Regions from separate parts of the Cytobacillus spongiae genome, predicted to be linked through region 1. Evidence: riboswitches for the same ligand, from Rfam matches in the RefSeq annotation. Region 1 holds a riboswitch; each other region holds the start of a gene.
The links. A riboswitch is a leader RNA that binds a small molecule or an ion and turns the genes downstream of it on or off. The one in region 1 is predicted to bind lysine.
Positions count from the first base shown of each region.

Region 1 (5,661 bases):
ATTCCTTAAATGTGACAATGTATACACTAGCCATTGGGATGGAATTGAACTTAAAACCAAAGGATCTTGAGAGGTTAGGTCTTGGAGCCGTTCTTCATGATGTAGGGAAGATGAAAATTCCTGAGGAAATATTACTGAAGCCAGGTCGATTAACTGAAGAAGAATTCACCGTTGTGAAGACCCATGCAGAGGAAGGCTTTGAAATTCTGCGGAAAGTTCAAACACTTCCTTTAATTATTGCACATTGTGCTTATCAGCATCATGAAAGATTAAATGGTACAGGCTATCCCAGAGGGCTAAAATGCAACGAAATCCATGAATATGGAAAAATCATTGCGGTTGCCGATGTGTTTGATGCAGTGACGTCAAACCGTGTGTATCGACAAGCCATGCTTCCTCATGAAGGATTAGAAATTTTATATTCTGGAGTAGGAACATTATTTGAACCGAAAGTGGTAGAAGCGTTCCGCAGAGCGGTTGCCATCTATCCAATCGGGATTACGGTAAAGCTGAGTGATGGAAAAAAGGGAGTCGTCAGCCGTCAAAATATAGGCTTAAGTGACCGACCGGTTGTTCGTATAATTGAAATAGGGGACGAGCCTGTTAAGCCTTTTGAATTTGATCTAAAATCGGAGTTATCTGTAGTGATAACGGACTGTGATACAACTTTTAAGAATGAATAATTAAATTTAATGCTAGTTCCCTTCTTTACAGCATACATATAGCTTGTAAAGGGGGGATTTGTCTTGCCAAAAATCGGTGGACGGCGACGAAAAGGCCCGCTACCTTTTCGATATGTTTTTTTAATCACCTTTGTCTTTTTTGCTTTTTCAACTGCTGCAGGTCTTTGGTTTATCAATAAAGGGTTAGAGCCAACGCTGATGAGTTATGCTGATTCCCAAACTCGGAAAATTGCTTCATTAGTTATTAATAAGGCCATTAACAAAAAAATTGCCAATGTAATGGATATAAATGATATTATTGAAACCGTTCCGTCACCAAATGGTGCGAATACGACCACAACGAAATTTAATACGGAAATAATTAACAGGGTGCAAGGGGAGATTGCAAGTCTTGTCCAAACCAATATTAAAGAAGCTGAGGCGGGAAATCTGTCTGCCTTAGAATCTGTTACCGATATTGAGATTGAGACAGATAAGTCGAATAGCGCTGAAGGAATTGTGTATTATGTCCCTCTCGGTCAAGCGACTGAAAATGCGCTTTTAGGAAACTTGGGTCCTCAGATTCCTGTTAGGTTCAATGCAATTGGAGATATTCTAGCTGATGTGAAAACAGAAATGAAAGAATACGGTATAAATAATGTGTATGTAAAAGTGTATATTCATCTTGAAGTAAATGTTCAGATCATCATTCCATTTGCTACAAAGGTGACGACCGTTAAACAGGACATACCTGTTGCAATGGGATTAATCCAGGGTGAGGTCCCGCAATTTTACAATGGTGGAGGAGATTCTGCTCCTTCCCTCGAATTGCCAGTAAACTAAAGGTTGAATATTTATTCGTAGTTTGCTATATTAAAAGAACAATAAAATAAATAACCTTATCATTCCGATGGGGTAGAGGAGCATGAATCAAGAGTATAGCGTGTGAGGATGACAACAGTGATCACGTTAGAAAGGGGTTTTTGCCGAAGTGAAATGCGATGTGTCAGCATGTGTTTCGCTGGGGTTACTTTTAATAAAAGTAACACTGTCATTATGAAGCGTTTTTACTTGCTTCATAATGGGGAGCTACAGATCGTGATGGAGAAACTATATTACTAAAAAGAGTAATGATGGATTTTTCTCTATCGTTACTCTTTTTTTATTTTGCTCTATCATAATCCATTTCTCCCCTCTATATAGTAGTAAAAAAGAGGAGGAAACCAAAATGGTAAACAGCATTTATTCATTATTACCACCTATTATTGCGATTTTAATGGTTATCTTAACGAGAAGAGTACTTCTATCGTTAGGAGTAGGGATTTTAACAGCTGCAATCTTGCTTGCTGAATTTAGTGTAACGAAAACATTCTCAATGATCTTTGATGCCGTGAAGGGGATTTTCATTTCCGATGGAGAGTTAAATACGTGGAATGTGTATATTATTCTATTTTTATTAGTATTAGGGATAATTACAGCCTTTATTTCAATCTCTGGAGGCAGTCGAGCGTTTGGTGAATGGGCAATGAAGCGTGTGAAAACGCGTGTAGGTGCTCAATTAGTAGGAGCGGTTCTCGGCGTTATTATTTTTATCGACGATTACTTCAATGCCCTTGCAGTTGGACAAATTTCGCGCCCGATTACAGATCGGCACAAAGTGTCGAGGGCGAAGCTAGCGTATTTAATTGATTCAACATCTGCACCTATATGTGTCGTTTCACCTGTTTCGAGCTGGGGCGCTTATATTATAGCGCTAATCGGTGCGATTCTTGTAGATCATCAAGTAAATGACTATAGTTCGTTTTCAGCTTTTATTCAAATGATTCCAATGAACTTATATGTATGGACGTCACTTGCAATGGTATTTATTATTATCTATCGAAATATCAATCTTGGTTCTATGAAAATTCATGAAGACCGCGCAGTTCAAGAAGGCTTAGTACTTGATCCTGAAAAGTCAGCCCCTGGTGAACTAAAGGATGATCTACCAACAAGTTCAACAGGATCAGTTGGTGATTTGATTTGGCCAATTGTTGCACTTGTCGTAGGTACAGTAGGGTCGATGATTTGGACTGGATTACAAGCAACAGAAGGATCTGCAACGATTCTGAAAATATTTGAAAACACAGATGTAGCAAAATCTCTTATCCTTGGTGGGGTGTTCGGTTTAATCGTTACACTTCTATTATTCTTCCGTCAAGCCTTCATGTTAAAAGGGGTTTCAGGGAATGTGTTTTTACAAGGTGTGCTAGAAGGGATTAAGTCAATGCTACCTGCTGTATATATACTGATTTTTGCATGGGCGATTGTCGACTTGATTGGTCGTCTAGAAACAGGTGAATATTTAGCAGGGATTGTTCAAGAGTCAAATATGAATCTTTCCTTCTTACCGGTAATTTTGTTTATAATTGCAGGGATTATGGCATTTTCGACCGGTACTTCTTGGGGCTCTTTCGGCATACTCTTACCGATTGCTGGAGATATTGCAGCAGCAACGGATATTACGATGCTTTTACCAGCGATGGCTGCTGTTTTAGCAGGTGCAGTATTTGGAGACCATTGCTCTCCGATTTCGGATACGACGATTTTATCTTCAACTGGAGCCGGCTGTAACCACATTGATCATGTGTTAACTCAGCTACCGTTTGCGATTATCTCGGCTGTTATTGCGGGGATTGGTTATGTTGTTCTTGGGTTTACCGGAAGCACGCTTCTCAGTTTAGCGACTGTAGCTATTTTCTTAGTTGCGTTTGCGTTTATTGGAGGGCGGAAGAAATTAGCTTAATTTGAAATTGTGGGGATATTATCTTTAGCAGGCTACTCATTAGGGTAGTCTTTTTTTTTTGATTATAGTGGGGGAAAAACAGGAGATTTCCGCTCCAGGTGCTTGCTTTCCGGGGGGCGTTCGGCGAGCCTCCTCTTCGCAAGCTCATGCGGGGTCTCGCCTGAAACGCAAATCCCCCAGGAGTCAAGCACCTTCCGCCCCAATCACCAATTTAGGCTTTCTATATTAGGAAGTCTATAATCTCACTGATGGTTAATGCAAATCTAGCTCCACCTATAGTTGTTTTTTATAGTGGGGGAAAAACAGGTGATTTCCGCTCCAGGTGCTTGCTTTCCGGGGGGCGTTCGGCGAGCCTCCTCTTCGCAAGTTCATGCGTGGTCTCGCCTGAAACGATATACTTGATGAAGCCGTTAACTGGTTCTAAAAGAACCTTCTGACGGCTTCTAATTACAGGTGCCTTCTGTTGAGAGGAGCTGAACCAGGTCTAAATACAAAAAAGACCCTCTTAGAAGGATCTTTTCATTGTATGAACAAACTTATAACGGTCCGCTCGGTAGGATGATTTCACGAGTTCAAAGGGAGTTCCATCTTGAAGGTAGGAGACCCTTTTGATGAATAGCACTGGAGCAGAACTTTCGATTTCCAGCAGCTTCATCTCGGTTTCTTTCGGAGTGGAGGCTTCGATCTCTTGTGAGGCCTCATTGATTATTAAGCCTAGGTGATGTTCAATATATTGGTACAGCGACTGGTTAATAATATCCTCTGTTAAGCCTTTAACGAGATTTGCAGGAAGAAAAGTGGTTTCAAGAGCCATAGGTAATTGATCAGCTAGACGGACACGCTTTATTTCATAGATAGGTGTGTTTTCGTTGAGGTTTAAAGCCTGGGCAACCTGCTTGTCGGCAGGGATAATTTCAAAGGAAATCAATTTGCTGCTAGGTTTCATTCCTCGTTCAAGCATATCTTCTGTAAAGCTCGTAAGACCTTGAAGCTTTTGTTCTACTTTTTTCTTATTCACAAATGTTCCTTTTCCTTTTTGCCGATAAAGTAGCCCTTCTGTAACTAAGTTATTGATCGCTTGTCTAACGGTCATTCGGCTAATTTGAAAGGTTTCTGCAAGCTCTCTCTCAGAGGGAATGGCTTCATCCACCTCTAAGCTCCCGTTCTCAATTTGAGCACGTAAATGCTCCTCTAGTTGAAAATAAATAGGAATAGGCGAATTTTTATCAATCATATAAATAGCTCCTTATTATCCTACAGGTCCACAAGCTGTAGGGCTTCTTCGTCTGCAATTATCGTAACATGTTTATGTGACTTGAGAGAAGAGGCAGGAAATTGTTCCGTCATTTCTCCGTGAAGTAATTCTTGAATAGCTTTGGCTTTAGATGCACCCGAAGCTAATAATAGAATTTCTTCGCTGTCTAAAATGGTTGAAATCCCCATTGTGATGGCATGGGTTGGAACGTTTTCAATGGAGGAGAAGAAGCGAGAATTGGCTTTTCGGGTACTTTCCGCCAGCTCCACCACATGTGTTCGACTGGAAAATGAAGTCCCGGGCTCATTGAAACCGATATGCCCATTGTTGCCGATCCCAAGTAACTGAAGCTGAACTCCACCTAATTTCTTAATTTGTTCTTCATAACGACTGCATTCCTTCTCCCAATTATGGCTGGTACCTGACGGGATATATGTTTGATCAGCAGGGATATCGATATGATTAAATAGCTGGGTCTTCATAAAATGAAAATAGCTTTGTTCAGAAGCTTCATCAAGTCCGATATATTCGTCTAAATTGACTGTACGTATATTTTGATATGTGGTTCCCTTTTCTTGAAAATCCTCGATCAGACGTAGGTATACACCTTTAGGAGTGCTCCCAGTAGCTAAGCCTAATGTAGCAGAGGGGTTCGCATGAACGGTTTGAATGATTGTAGTAGCAGCGATTTGGCTCATTTCTTCATAATTTTTTACTTTAATGATGTTCATCATTGTTGATTCACCTCTCGTTCATATGCTTTTACACCGCGACAAAATGTGTGTTTAACATGAAAATATTGATCAAGTACAACAATGTCCGCATCCTTGCCAATATCAATACTCCCTTTTCGGTCGAAGATATTTAGCTGTTTAGCTGGATTGCTGCTTGCAAGCTGAACTGCTTGTTGTAAACTTATCCCGGTAAAATCCATCATATTCAAAATGGAATCTCTCATC
Region 1 covers NZ_CP089997.1:3,471,984-3,477,644, reverse strand. The annotation lists gene LS684_RS17610 (HD-GYP domain-containing protein) at 1-683, shown strand, start outside; gene yunB (sporulation protein YunB) at 747-1,505, shown strand; lysine riboswitch at 1,571-1,762, shown strand; gene LS684_RS17600 (Na+/H+ antiporter NhaC family protein) at 1,891-3,447, shown strand; gene LS684_RS17595 (GntR family transcriptional regulator) at 3,953-4,681, opposite strand; gene nagB (glucosamine-6-phosphate deaminase) at 4,702-5,433, opposite strand; gene nagA (N-acetylglucosamine-6-phosphate deacetylase) at 5,433-5,661, opposite strand, start outside.

Region 2 (5,661 bases), 1.2 Mb from region 1:
AAACATTTCCCCAATTAATCCACCGCCTGGAATTCCTCCCATTACGACAGCTGTTACAATTGCCACCATAATCGCGATTAAGTACGTATTAAGCCCTTCAAATGGAATACCTAAAACTCCGAAAGCAAATACAATTTTTAAAATGGCTCCCATTGCCGATCCATCTTTATGTATGGAGGCACCAATTGGAATAACCGTCTCCCTAACAGCGTTGGAAACACCCATTTTCTTCGTTGCATCCAAGTTAGCTGGTATTGTAGCAACCGAGCTTTGTGTCCCGATCGCCGTCGCTGATGGCAATAAGTTATGCTTCCAGAACGTCTTGATTCCTTTTGGTCCACCTGCAATAAAGCTGTATAAAGTAAACAGTACGACAAAATAAACAAGAGAAACAACTAAATAGAGTAAGAATGACCGTAAATAAGAGGACAACAGGCTTGCTCCAAATGTTCCCACTAACGTTGCGAAATAGCCTGCTAATCCGATTGGAGCATAATACATAATATAGGAAACTAGCTTCATGCTAACATCTGCTCCAGCTTGCAGTAATTTTTTCAATGGAGCCGCTTTTTCCTTCAACTGATTGGTAGCAAATCCTAGTGCCACAGAAAACAAAATAAGCGGAAGCATGTTTTCCCTTTTAAATAATTCAGTGAAATTGTTCACTGTAAAGGTCTGAACAATTTGATCTCCTAATTGAATGTCTTCGGTTTCAACAGCCTCAAGTTCAATAGTTATTCCTTCTGTAGGGGAATAAATTTTCACCCCAAAAATCATAATTACAGCTGAAACAACTGTCGTAATAAGAGACACAATTAGCATCGTTCGAATAATTCGTTTAAATTGCCCTTTTGATTCGAGGTTAGCTATTGCTGATGAAATAGAAAAGAATACGAGCGGAACAACTATGGTAAATAACAGGTTTAAAAAGATATCTCCCAGCGGTTTAAATACTTGCGCTCTCTCTCCCATCGTTAGCCCAAGAATCGAACCAATAACAATAGATAATAGCAGTGTAATGGCTAAGCCATAGGTTTTCATTATGTGTCTCATTTCTTCTGTCTCCTTTAAATCTAACAAGATCTAATGTCTTCTTGATGTTCGATGATTATCGGTCACGTCTTACCAAATCAGCATAAGTTTCACGCTCAATGACGACACGTGATTCCCCATTCTTTACAAAAACAACGGCAGGTCTAGGGATACGATTATAATTATTAGCCATTGAATACCCATAGGCACCTGTGCTAAATACAGCGAGAATATCCCCGAAGTTAGTCGGCGGCAGCTTTAAATCCCAGATCAGCATGTCTCCTGATTCACAGCATTTACCTGCAATGCTTACAAGCTCCGTGCACTCTTCATTAGGTCGGTTAGCCAGTATCGCATGGTATTTCGCTTGATATAGAGCTGGGCGAATATTATCAGTCATTCCTCCATCAATCGCTACATACGTACGAATATCAGGTATGATTTTTTTTGAACCGACCTTATACAACGTCGTACCTGCCTCTGCAACAATGCTTCTTCCAGGCTCAATCCACACTTCAGGAAGCGGATATTGATGCTCAGTAAACAAAGACTTCACACTTTCAGCAATGGCTTTTACATATGTAGCAATTGGAAGTGGCTGATCTTCCTCTGTATAGCGAACACCAAAGCCTCCGCCGATATTGAATACAGGTAGAATAACGCCATATTGAGCACGCATGTCTTGCAAGAAGTCAGCTAGCACCAGAATCGCCTTTTCAAACCCATCGAGCTCGAAAATCTGTGAGCCAATATGTGAGTGAATTCCAAGAACCGTATAGAATGGTTTTCTTAGCGCGATTTGGATTGCCTGTGCCGCCTGTCCATTCGTAATACCAAAGCCAAACTTCGAGTCATCCTGACCAGTCATAATATAATCATGGGTATGAGCTTCCACCCCAGGTGTCACTCTTAATAAAATATTGACCCGTTGCTCACGCTGCTTCGCTAGATCATGAAGCAGTTCCAACTCTAGAAAATTATCGACTACAAAGCAGCCAATCTCAGCATCAAGTGCCATGGAAAGCTCATCTTCAGATTTGTTATTCCCATGAAAATGGATTCGTTCTGCTGGGAACCCTGCTTCAAGAGCCGTGTATAACTCTCCTCCTGAAACCACATCCAATGATAAGTTCTCTTGATCAGCTAATCTCACCATTTCTTTACATAAGAATGCCTTGCTAGCATAGGCGACCTGAAAGCTCAAACCACTTTCGATAAAGGCATTTCTGAACGCCCTCGCTTTATCACGAATCATTGTTTCATCATAAACCATAAGTGGCGTTCCGTAAGCTTCCACTAAATCAGTTGTACTTTTCCCGGCTATTTCTAAATGGCCTTTTACATTCGTATCCACTCTGTACATATCTTCATTCTCCTTTTCCACACGTCTCTGAAAAACACAAAAACCCGTATGAAGCGATGCTCATACGGTAGGTCAACAAAAATAAATGGATAATCTATTCATGAAGATTATGTATCAACATCTCTTCAATAGTTCTCCACAATGTTCATTGTGACAGTCTAGCACTTATTCAGTACTAGCCCAACAAGCAATAGAATGGCTATTGGTTGTTTCGGCGATCTGCCTTTCTCTTCTTTTCACAGAATCCATTATTCTCCAAGAAGATACTTCTCATACTCGCGCCTCTATTATCAGAGAGTGTAATATTCGTTTGTTTTGCATTACTATACCATCAATTCAAAATTTTTGTCAAATCAAGATTCAAACGTTACATCCACCTGAAGGATTTCTGAACGGCTCCCAATTCGAAGTGGCGGCCCCCAGAAACCAAAGCCTGATGAAACGAATGCATGCAGTTGTTCTTTCTGCAAATAGCCCCAATCAAGCTCAAAAATTCGCTTCGTAATTAAATGATTAGGAGCCATTTGTCCACGATGGGTGTGTCCTGAAAAAGAAAGATCCACACGCGCTTCATACGCCTGCTGAATTTCTGCCGGCTGATGGTCCATGGATATGATGGGATAGCTCGGATCTAATGAAGAAGTCAATGCATGATAGGACATTCTCCCTCGGTCCGTCTTGTCTTTTCTCCCCACGAGATAAAAACGATCATCGATTAAGACACTTTCATCAAGCAAAATGCGGATACCAATTCGCCTCATTTCTTCTACAAACTCCTCCACCTGACCCCCATAATATTCGTGATTGCCGAGCACCCCAAACACTCCTAAAGGGGCATGAAGCTCCTGTAATATATCGCCCATCTTCTTTTCTTGAAAAGGAGTAAGTTCATCGTCAATAATATCCCCAGCGAGCAAAATCACATCTGGCTTGGTTTCATTTACTTCCTTTACTAGCCTTTTCGCATGAGCAATCCCTGAAAGACGACCAAAATGCATATCAGATGCCATCGTAATCCGAAGTGTTTCCTTTCCATCCATCCGTTTGGGAACATCAATTTGATACTCTCTTACAGTTGGACTATACGCATTATACATTCCATAAGCAAAGAGAAGGAGCAGAACGAAGACAGTCGCACTACCAATCCAAAACGTCGATTCAGATGCAGAGATTCCTGTAGCACGACAACTGAAATAGATCAAATTGGCAACCGGAAAAAGAACAAGCGCATATTGAAAAAAGCCAAGCATAAACGAGCCAACGATTCGAAAAAATGCAAAATGTCGAGTCAAACGATCCAGAAAATAAGAATAACAAAGCAGGAAAAATACAAACCAATAGACTCCTGCTAAATCCACAGCTAGAAAACTAGTTAAATAAGCCTTAATATTTAACCCGATATAAAAAAGAAAGCCATTAAATACGAGCATAACCAATACAATTCTGGCGAAAATCGAAAATTGTTTCATAAGAAGTTTCCTTCCTCCATTATAATAAACCCATTTTACTTTAGAAGAAAACATCTTATCAAATTTGAAGTATTGGGAGGCGGATTGAGAAAAGAAACACCACTTCAATTGTGATTTTTTCGGAAAAGACCGTAACTTTAGTAGTGATTTCAACTGGGGAAAACCTCATTTTGAGCGAAAATCCACATCGACCGAGCGAAAACGTGTCGAACGCGAGCGATTTCTTGTCGAATGCGAGCGATATTCTCAAAAAGTGAGCGATTTCCCCCCCGGTGTGAGCGAACGCTCAAAAAAGGAGCGTTCGCTCACAAGTTGGTCACGTGCAAACTCTGGATTCGAGAACCACCTCTCAGCCTCAAACAACAAATCTACAATAGTATGATTCTTTCGGAAAAAACCGTAACTTTAGTAGTGATTTTAACTGGGGAAAACCTCATTTTGAGCGAAAATCCACATCGACCGAGCGAAAACGTGTCGAACGCGAGCGATATTCTCAAAAAGTGAGCGATTTCCGCCCGGGTGCGAGCGAACGCTCAAAAAAGGAGCGTTCGCTCACAAGTTGGTCACGTGCAAACTCTGGATTCGAGAACCACCTCTCAGCCTCAAACAACAAATCTACAAAAGTATGATTCTTTCGGAAAAACCGTAACTTTAGTAGTGATTTCAACTGGGGAAAACCTCATTTTGAGCGAAAATCCACATCGACCGAGCGAAAACGTGTCGAACGCGAGCGATTTCTTGTCGAATGCGAGCGATATTCTCAAAAAGTGAGCGATTTCCGCCCCGGTGTGAGCGAACGCTCAAAAAAGGAGCGTTCGCTCACAAGTTGGTCACGTGCAAACTCTGGATTCGAGAACCACCTCTCAGCCTCAAACAACAAATCTACAATAGTATGATTCTTTCGGAAAAAACCGTAACTTTAGTAGTGATTTCAACTGGGGAAAACCTCATTTTGAGCGAAAATCCACATCGACCGAGCGAAAACGTGTCGAATGCGAGCGATTTCGTGTCGAACGCGAGCGATATTCTCAAAAAGTGAGCGATTTCCGCCCGGGTGCGAGCGAACGCTCAAAAAAGGAGCGTTCGCTCACAAGCTACGCACATAAAAAATTCAACCACATAAATGCACTCAACAAATCAAAAAGCTTGATTCTAGCATCAAACTAGAACTAGGCAAATCACACTTTTCCCCTCACTAAACCTCTAATCTTACTTTATCCAAGCTCATCGCAAAAACATCTTCCCCGCACATGCTTCAGCCACTAGCTTTGGGTTCTCGCTTTTACTTATAGCTGAGATTAGTGCGACTCCGTCTGCTCCGGCCTCAATAATTGCTGTAATGCGCTCACTTGTTATTCCGCCAATCCCAACGAGGGGAAGGGAAATGCCCGCTGCTCGAATTTCTTGTATGACGATCGGTCCACGAACTTCTTCAATATCTGCTTTTGTTACTGTATGATACATCGGACCAACTCCGATATAATCGGCTCCTTGAGCGACAGCCGCTTTTGCTTCCTCCACACTGTGTGTAGAGATTCCGAGGATTTTATCACCAATATTCTTCCGTACCTCTTCTGGGTTTCCATCGTCTTGGCCGATATGCACCCCGTCAGCATCGAGTTCAATAGCAAGCTCCACATCATCATTGACGATAAAAGGAACGCCATGCTGCTTACAAATGACTTGCAGCTGCCTAGCCAACTGCTTTCGTTCAGCACCCTTTTTAGCATGCTCTCCTTTTTCTCGAAATTGAAAAAGTGTCACGCCTCCTTCGATCGCAGCCTTTAATACATGCGC
Region 2 covers NZ_CP089997.1:523,244-528,904, reverse strand. The annotation lists gene LS684_RS02790 (dicarboxylate/amino acid:cation symporter) at 1-1,041, opposite strand, end outside; gene lysA (diaminopimelate decarboxylase) at 1,109-2,395, opposite strand; lysine riboswitch at 2,517-2,690, opposite strand; gene LS684_RS02780 (metallophosphoesterase) at 2,749-3,864, opposite strand; gene thiE (thiamine phosphate synthase) at 5,089-5,661, opposite strand, start outside.
Region 2: it holds a riboswitch for lysine, as region 1 does, so the genes downstream of both, lysA (diaminopimelate decarboxylase) here and LS684_RS17600 (Na+/H+ antiporter NhaC family protein) in region 1, are expected to answer to the same signal.

Region 3 (5,661 bases), 360 kb from region 1:
AATGGAAGAAATCTTCTCCTTCTTCCAATCAGCTGGATGGGGTACGCTTGTTATCAAAAAGGAAGCGAAAAATGAGCTTGATCTTGAATTAACCAGTCGGATTATTACAGAGAGACTTAAAACAAATAACGAATGTAGTTTTCAGCTTGAAGCTGGATTTTTAGCACAACAAATGGAGCAAATGAATGGGGTCATCTCTGAAGCGTATGAACACCCTCGAAAACGCGGTGGCAAAATTATGTTTACGATCAAATGGGATAAAAAGGATGTAACTACAGACAAATAAGCCTCAATCAATCAAAAGCTTTCTTAAAGAACTTTTTCCTTTAGAAAGCTTTTGATTATTTATTTTTGAATTGTTTAGAGCTTTATCGTAGTCCCTGCTAATTCAAACGCCTCATGAAGTGTCTCCACCGCTTGAACCATCTTTGCTTCTTCAACCACTGTTGATACTTTAATTTCAGATGTACTGACCATTTTGACTTGGATTTGATTTTTTGCCAGCACATCAAACATTTCTGCGGCCACACCTGGATTTGAAATCATCCCTGACCCAACAATGGACACCTTCGCCAATCCACTTTCTGCTTCAACCCCTTGATAATTTAACAATTGTTTATTATCTTCTAAAACTTTCATCGTATCGGTTAAATCTCCACTTTTAATTGAAAAAGAAACATTCGTTGTATGCTCTTGAGTCATACTCTGAATGATGATATCCACATTAATATGATTCTTCGCTAATGTTGTAAAAATCGTAGACAGCCCTGTTAAAGAATTTGGGAGCCCAAGTACCGACACTCTCGTAATCTCATTTTCAAATGCTACCCCACGAACGACTAAATTTTGTTCCATTGACACTTCCTCCTCAATCCTAGTTCCTTCTTCTCTCTGTATACTTGATCGTACTTCTAACGGGACTTGATAATTTTTGGCAAATTCTACTGCTCGTGGATGTAATACCCCCGCTCCTAAATTAGCGAGCTCTAGCATTTCATCATATGAAACAGATAATAACTTTCGAGCTTCTTTTACATAACGTGGATCTGTTGTATAGACACCTGTGACATCTGTATAAATATCACATTTGTCTGCTTTTAATGCCGCAGCTAGTGCAACAGCAGTAGTATCTGAACCACCTCTTCCTAATGTAGAAATAGCTCCTTCTTCTGTACTCCCTTGAAAGCCTGCAACTACAACGATTCTTCCTTCATTTAGCTGTTGCTGAATACGATCTGTCTCTATGTTTAAAATACGTGCATTCCCATGAATAGATTCCGTTTGAATTCCTGCTTGCCACCCTGTGAATGAAATGGCCTCATACCCTTTTTCAATCAATGCCATCGATAATAATGAAATCGTTACTTGTTCACCTGTTGTTAGTAGCATATCCATTTCCCGCTTACTCGGTTGTGCTGACATCTCTTTCGCTAACGCTACAAGTTCATCAGTTGTTTTCCCCATAGCTGAAACGACAACCACTACACCATTTCCATTGTTCTTCTCTTCAATCACTCGATCTGCCACATGTAAGATTCTTTCTACACTCCCAACAGATGTACCGCCAAACTTTTGTACAATTAACCCCATTGTTTTCCCCACCTTTTTCAATTGCTTTGAATCTCAAATACATCAATCTCTTGGTTAATTTGACCGCCATATGTATCTCTAATAAGTGACTCAAATCAAAGCTTACCCATTATCAGGTAAGCTATCTTCCTATTTGAGTCATAAAAAAAAGCAATGAGATCCAACTGCTATCTCATTGCTTAACTGTCATTACGTAAAATAGGTACGGATACGTAAAACAGTGAGATAGCTCTCCAAGACGGTCAGTCTTGACAATTCTACATTTATTCAATGCAGAACCAGCAAAAGAAGATAATGAGTCTTCTTTCACTTCGGCAATCTCCCCTTTCAAAGTATGTCTTCGAACCTCATTGTTCTCGATACTTCTACTTTTGAAGCTTGCACCTCTACCTTCACTTTAACACTCTAAAGTGATATTCATTTAAAAGTTGAACCAATTATAGCACAGCACAATAACCATGACAATGCTATTGTTGCAATTTTCTCATAAGCTCTTCAGCTGCTCTCATAGGGATTCCTAACCCTGTAAAATCAGTTAAGCTTGCTTCCTTCATTTTTTTAATTGAACCAAATGATTTTAATAACAGCTTCTTTCGTTTCTCTCCAATTCCTTCGATATCATCTAGAACAGATTGAAAGGCATTTTTTCCTCTAAGTTGACGATGGAATGTGATAGCAAAGCGATGCACTTCATCCTGAATTCGCTGTAATAAATAAAACTCTTGGCTATTCCTTCCGAGTGACACAATTTGTAGTGGATCGCCAAACAATAGTTGTGAAGTGCGATGCTTATCATCTTTGACAAGTCCTGAAATAGGAATATTTAACCCAAGCTCATTCTCAATCACATCTCTAACAGCTTCCACATGTCCCTTTCCACCATCGATAATGATTAAATCTGGAAGTGCTAACTCTTCCTTGAGCACTCTGGTATACCTTCTTCGAACAACCTCTCTCATCGATTCATAATCATCAGGTCCTTGAACAGATTTAATTTTATATTTTCGGTATTCCTTCTTATTTGCCTTACCATCAATAAATACAACCATAGCAGAAACTGGATTAGTTCCTTGGATATTAGAGTTATCAAAAGCTTCAATCCGATGGGGGGTGTATATTCCTAGTTGACTACCAAGCTGCTCCACTGCTTTAATTGTTCGGTCTTCGTCTCGCTCAATAAGTGAAAATTTTTCTTGAAGTGCCACTTTTGCATTTTTGTAAGCCAGCTTTACAAGCTCTTTTTTTTGTCCTCGCTGAGGCTTTAACACCTTCACTTGCAGCAGCTCTTCAGCTAAGTCTGTATCAATAGAATCTGGAGCCAAAATTTCTTTTGGCTTAAAATGATTCGCTTTTGTATAAAACTGTCCTAAAAACGTTAGAATTTCTTCTTCAGGTTCCTGATAGATGGGAAACATAGACACTTCTCGTTCAATTAGCTTACCTTGTCGAACAAAGAATACTTGGACACACATCCACCCTTTATCAACCGAATACCCAAAAACATCTCGATCAATGAAATCAGCCATATTCATTTTTTGCTTTTCCATCGTCGCTTCGATATGAGCAATTTGGTCTCTATATTCCTTCGCTCTTTCAAAGTCTAGCTGTTCTGCAGCTGACATCATTTTTCCCGTCAGATCGTTTTTGATTTCTTTATAGCCACCGTTTAAAAATCTGGTAATCTCGTCTGTAAGTTCTTTATATTGGGCATCAGAAACCTCTTGAATACAAGGAGCGAGACACTGTCCCAGATGATAATATAAACAAACTCGATCGGGCAGAGTTGAGCATTTTCGAAGGGGATATATACGATCAAGCAGTTTCTTCGTTTCATTTGCAGCTTGAACATTTGGGTATGGACCAAAATATTTCCCTTTATCCCTTTTTACTTTACGCGTAGTAATTAACCGAGGGTGACGTTCCGCTGTTAATTTAATAAAAGGATAGCTTTTGTCGTCCTTTAGCATGACATTATATTTAGGGTCATATTTCTTGATTAAATTCATCTCTAATATAAGAGCCTCAATATCTGATGAGGTCATGATATATTCAAAATCCTCAATTTCACTAACTAATCGTTGCGTTTTCCCATCATGTGATCCTGTGAAATAAGAACGTACACGATTCTTTAATATTTTCGCTTTTCCAACATAGATGACCGTACCTTGGCGATCCTTCATTAAATAACAGCCAGGCTGATCTGGCAGTAGTGTTAATTTATTTCGTATATTATCGTTCATTTCATTCCACCCATTCATATAAAACAATGTTTGAATAAATTGGGTCAAAAAGCGGGTTAGAAGAAAAGGTTTGGAGTTCTTTCACTTTTCCTTCAATTTTTATTCCCTGTTGTTTGAACCCTTCCAAAACATGATTGGTAATTAAAATTCTTTGATTTTTGTTCAGAAGAATGTCACTTAGAAACAGCTGATAATCAAAAACCCGTTTATGTTTTATTGGTACATTCAAATATGAAAGAGAGCGTGTTTCTTCCCAAGTAAATAAAACCCAATCCTTCTCTAAACTTGATACGTATTCTGCAAGCTGATAAACAGCAGGCTGCTCACTTGCCTGTAGCTTTTGTAGATGATAACCAATGAATGTATGACCAACAATCCAGACGATAACCATCAAGGAAATTACTCTGCTCTTTTTTTGCAATGCCTTTATAACTAGTAAAAAAATGACCCATAAGGCAATCGGCAGGATATGTCGTGGCTTATCGATATTCTGAGCAAAAAGTGCCCATATAAAATAACAACCTGTACAAACCACTAAAAATCGATAAAAGCTAAGTGATTCTAGCTTCTCAGAACTCTTCCAGCAAATAGAAGCAATTAAACCAAGAAAAGCTATCAATAGCCATATGCTTTCAGACAGAATCCCAACCCAAATGATATTGAAGAAGATAAGCTTTCCTATACGTAAAATAAACCCTTCTGCTTCTGCCGTTCCTCCCCAATCAGAAAAATGACCTTCAGAAAATCCAAATGCTATGCTCCATAATGTTGAAAAGCCCCCAACATTTACTGCAATAGCTCCAATCCACAAAAACTGCAATAGGGCTGCAAACAGAACAAGAATAAATAGCTGAATCCTCCGATATGGTTCATTTCGCTTCCAAATCCGATAAAGAAGATACAACAAACCTACACCATAGGAAATGTAGGATAGACGAATCCCAAGTAAGAAGCTAAAGAACACTAATGGTAGTATATCAAAAATTAACCTCTGCTTTTCTATTGCAAGATTAATGCTCCATAAATACCAGAAGACAATTGCTACAGCAGCACCCTCTGACATCGGCTGCAACCCTATAACAGCTGGGTAGCTCAGCGATTGAACAACGAAAACGGTCATTAAACTACTTAAGGGTGACAACCATTTTCTTGCAAGTAGGAAAATCGGAATACAACTTGATAAGATCAATAGCTGATTGAAGAAAGAAAGTGCCTTTGGTCCGTCATATAATCCTGCCCCTATCATTCTGCCACCAAGAATAAAGAATGGATAACCTGGGAAATGTGGCTGCATATTTAGCACATCAAAATCCCTAACTGCTAAAACAAAATCCACTTGATCCCAAGTGGCTGCAAAAGGATATAAGCTCGAAAAACGGCTATAAATGAGAAATATGGCTAGCATGATACTAAAGACAGGCACATATTTTCGAAAATTAAATGTGTTATTGTTCATAAAAAAGCCTCATGTTTTCATTCAATATGGTACGTATTTCTATTCTATCAATTCCGCTTCCCATGCAAAAGAAAAGACTCGCATTTTCGCGAGTCTTTTCTTTTATATTAATTATTTACAGGCGTTTTTTTTGAAAACGCTGGAAGTTTATCTTCTTTTTGTCTAAAGATCTTTCCGGACTGAATGAGTCTCATCCATATAAATACAAGAGCAAAATATCCGATATAGGCCAATATTTGTTCCATAGAAGGATTATGACTGTATCCGAACATTGCTGCCATAAACAAGCCAATTTGTCCACTGATCATCACATCATTGCCAGTATCACGTTGGTAGTGTGCTTCATCCTGATAATGTTCTGGCATAATATGAACA
Region 3 covers NZ_CP089997.1:3,113,517-3,119,177, forward strand. The annotation lists gene LS684_RS15760 (YslB family protein) at 1-286, shown strand, start outside; gene LS684_RS15765 (aspartate kinase) at 361-1,590, opposite strand; lysine riboswitch at 1,809-1,987, opposite strand; gene uvrC (excinuclease ABC subunit UvrC) at 2,058-3,830, opposite strand; gene LS684_RS15780 (nucleoporin-interacting protein) at 3,832-5,286, opposite strand; gene LS684_RS15785 (FTR1 family iron permease) at 5,394-5,661, opposite strand, start outside.
Region 3: it holds a riboswitch for lysine, as region 1 does, so the genes downstream of both, LS684_RS15765 (aspartate kinase) here and LS684_RS17600 (Na+/H+ antiporter NhaC family protein) in region 1, are expected to answer to the same signal.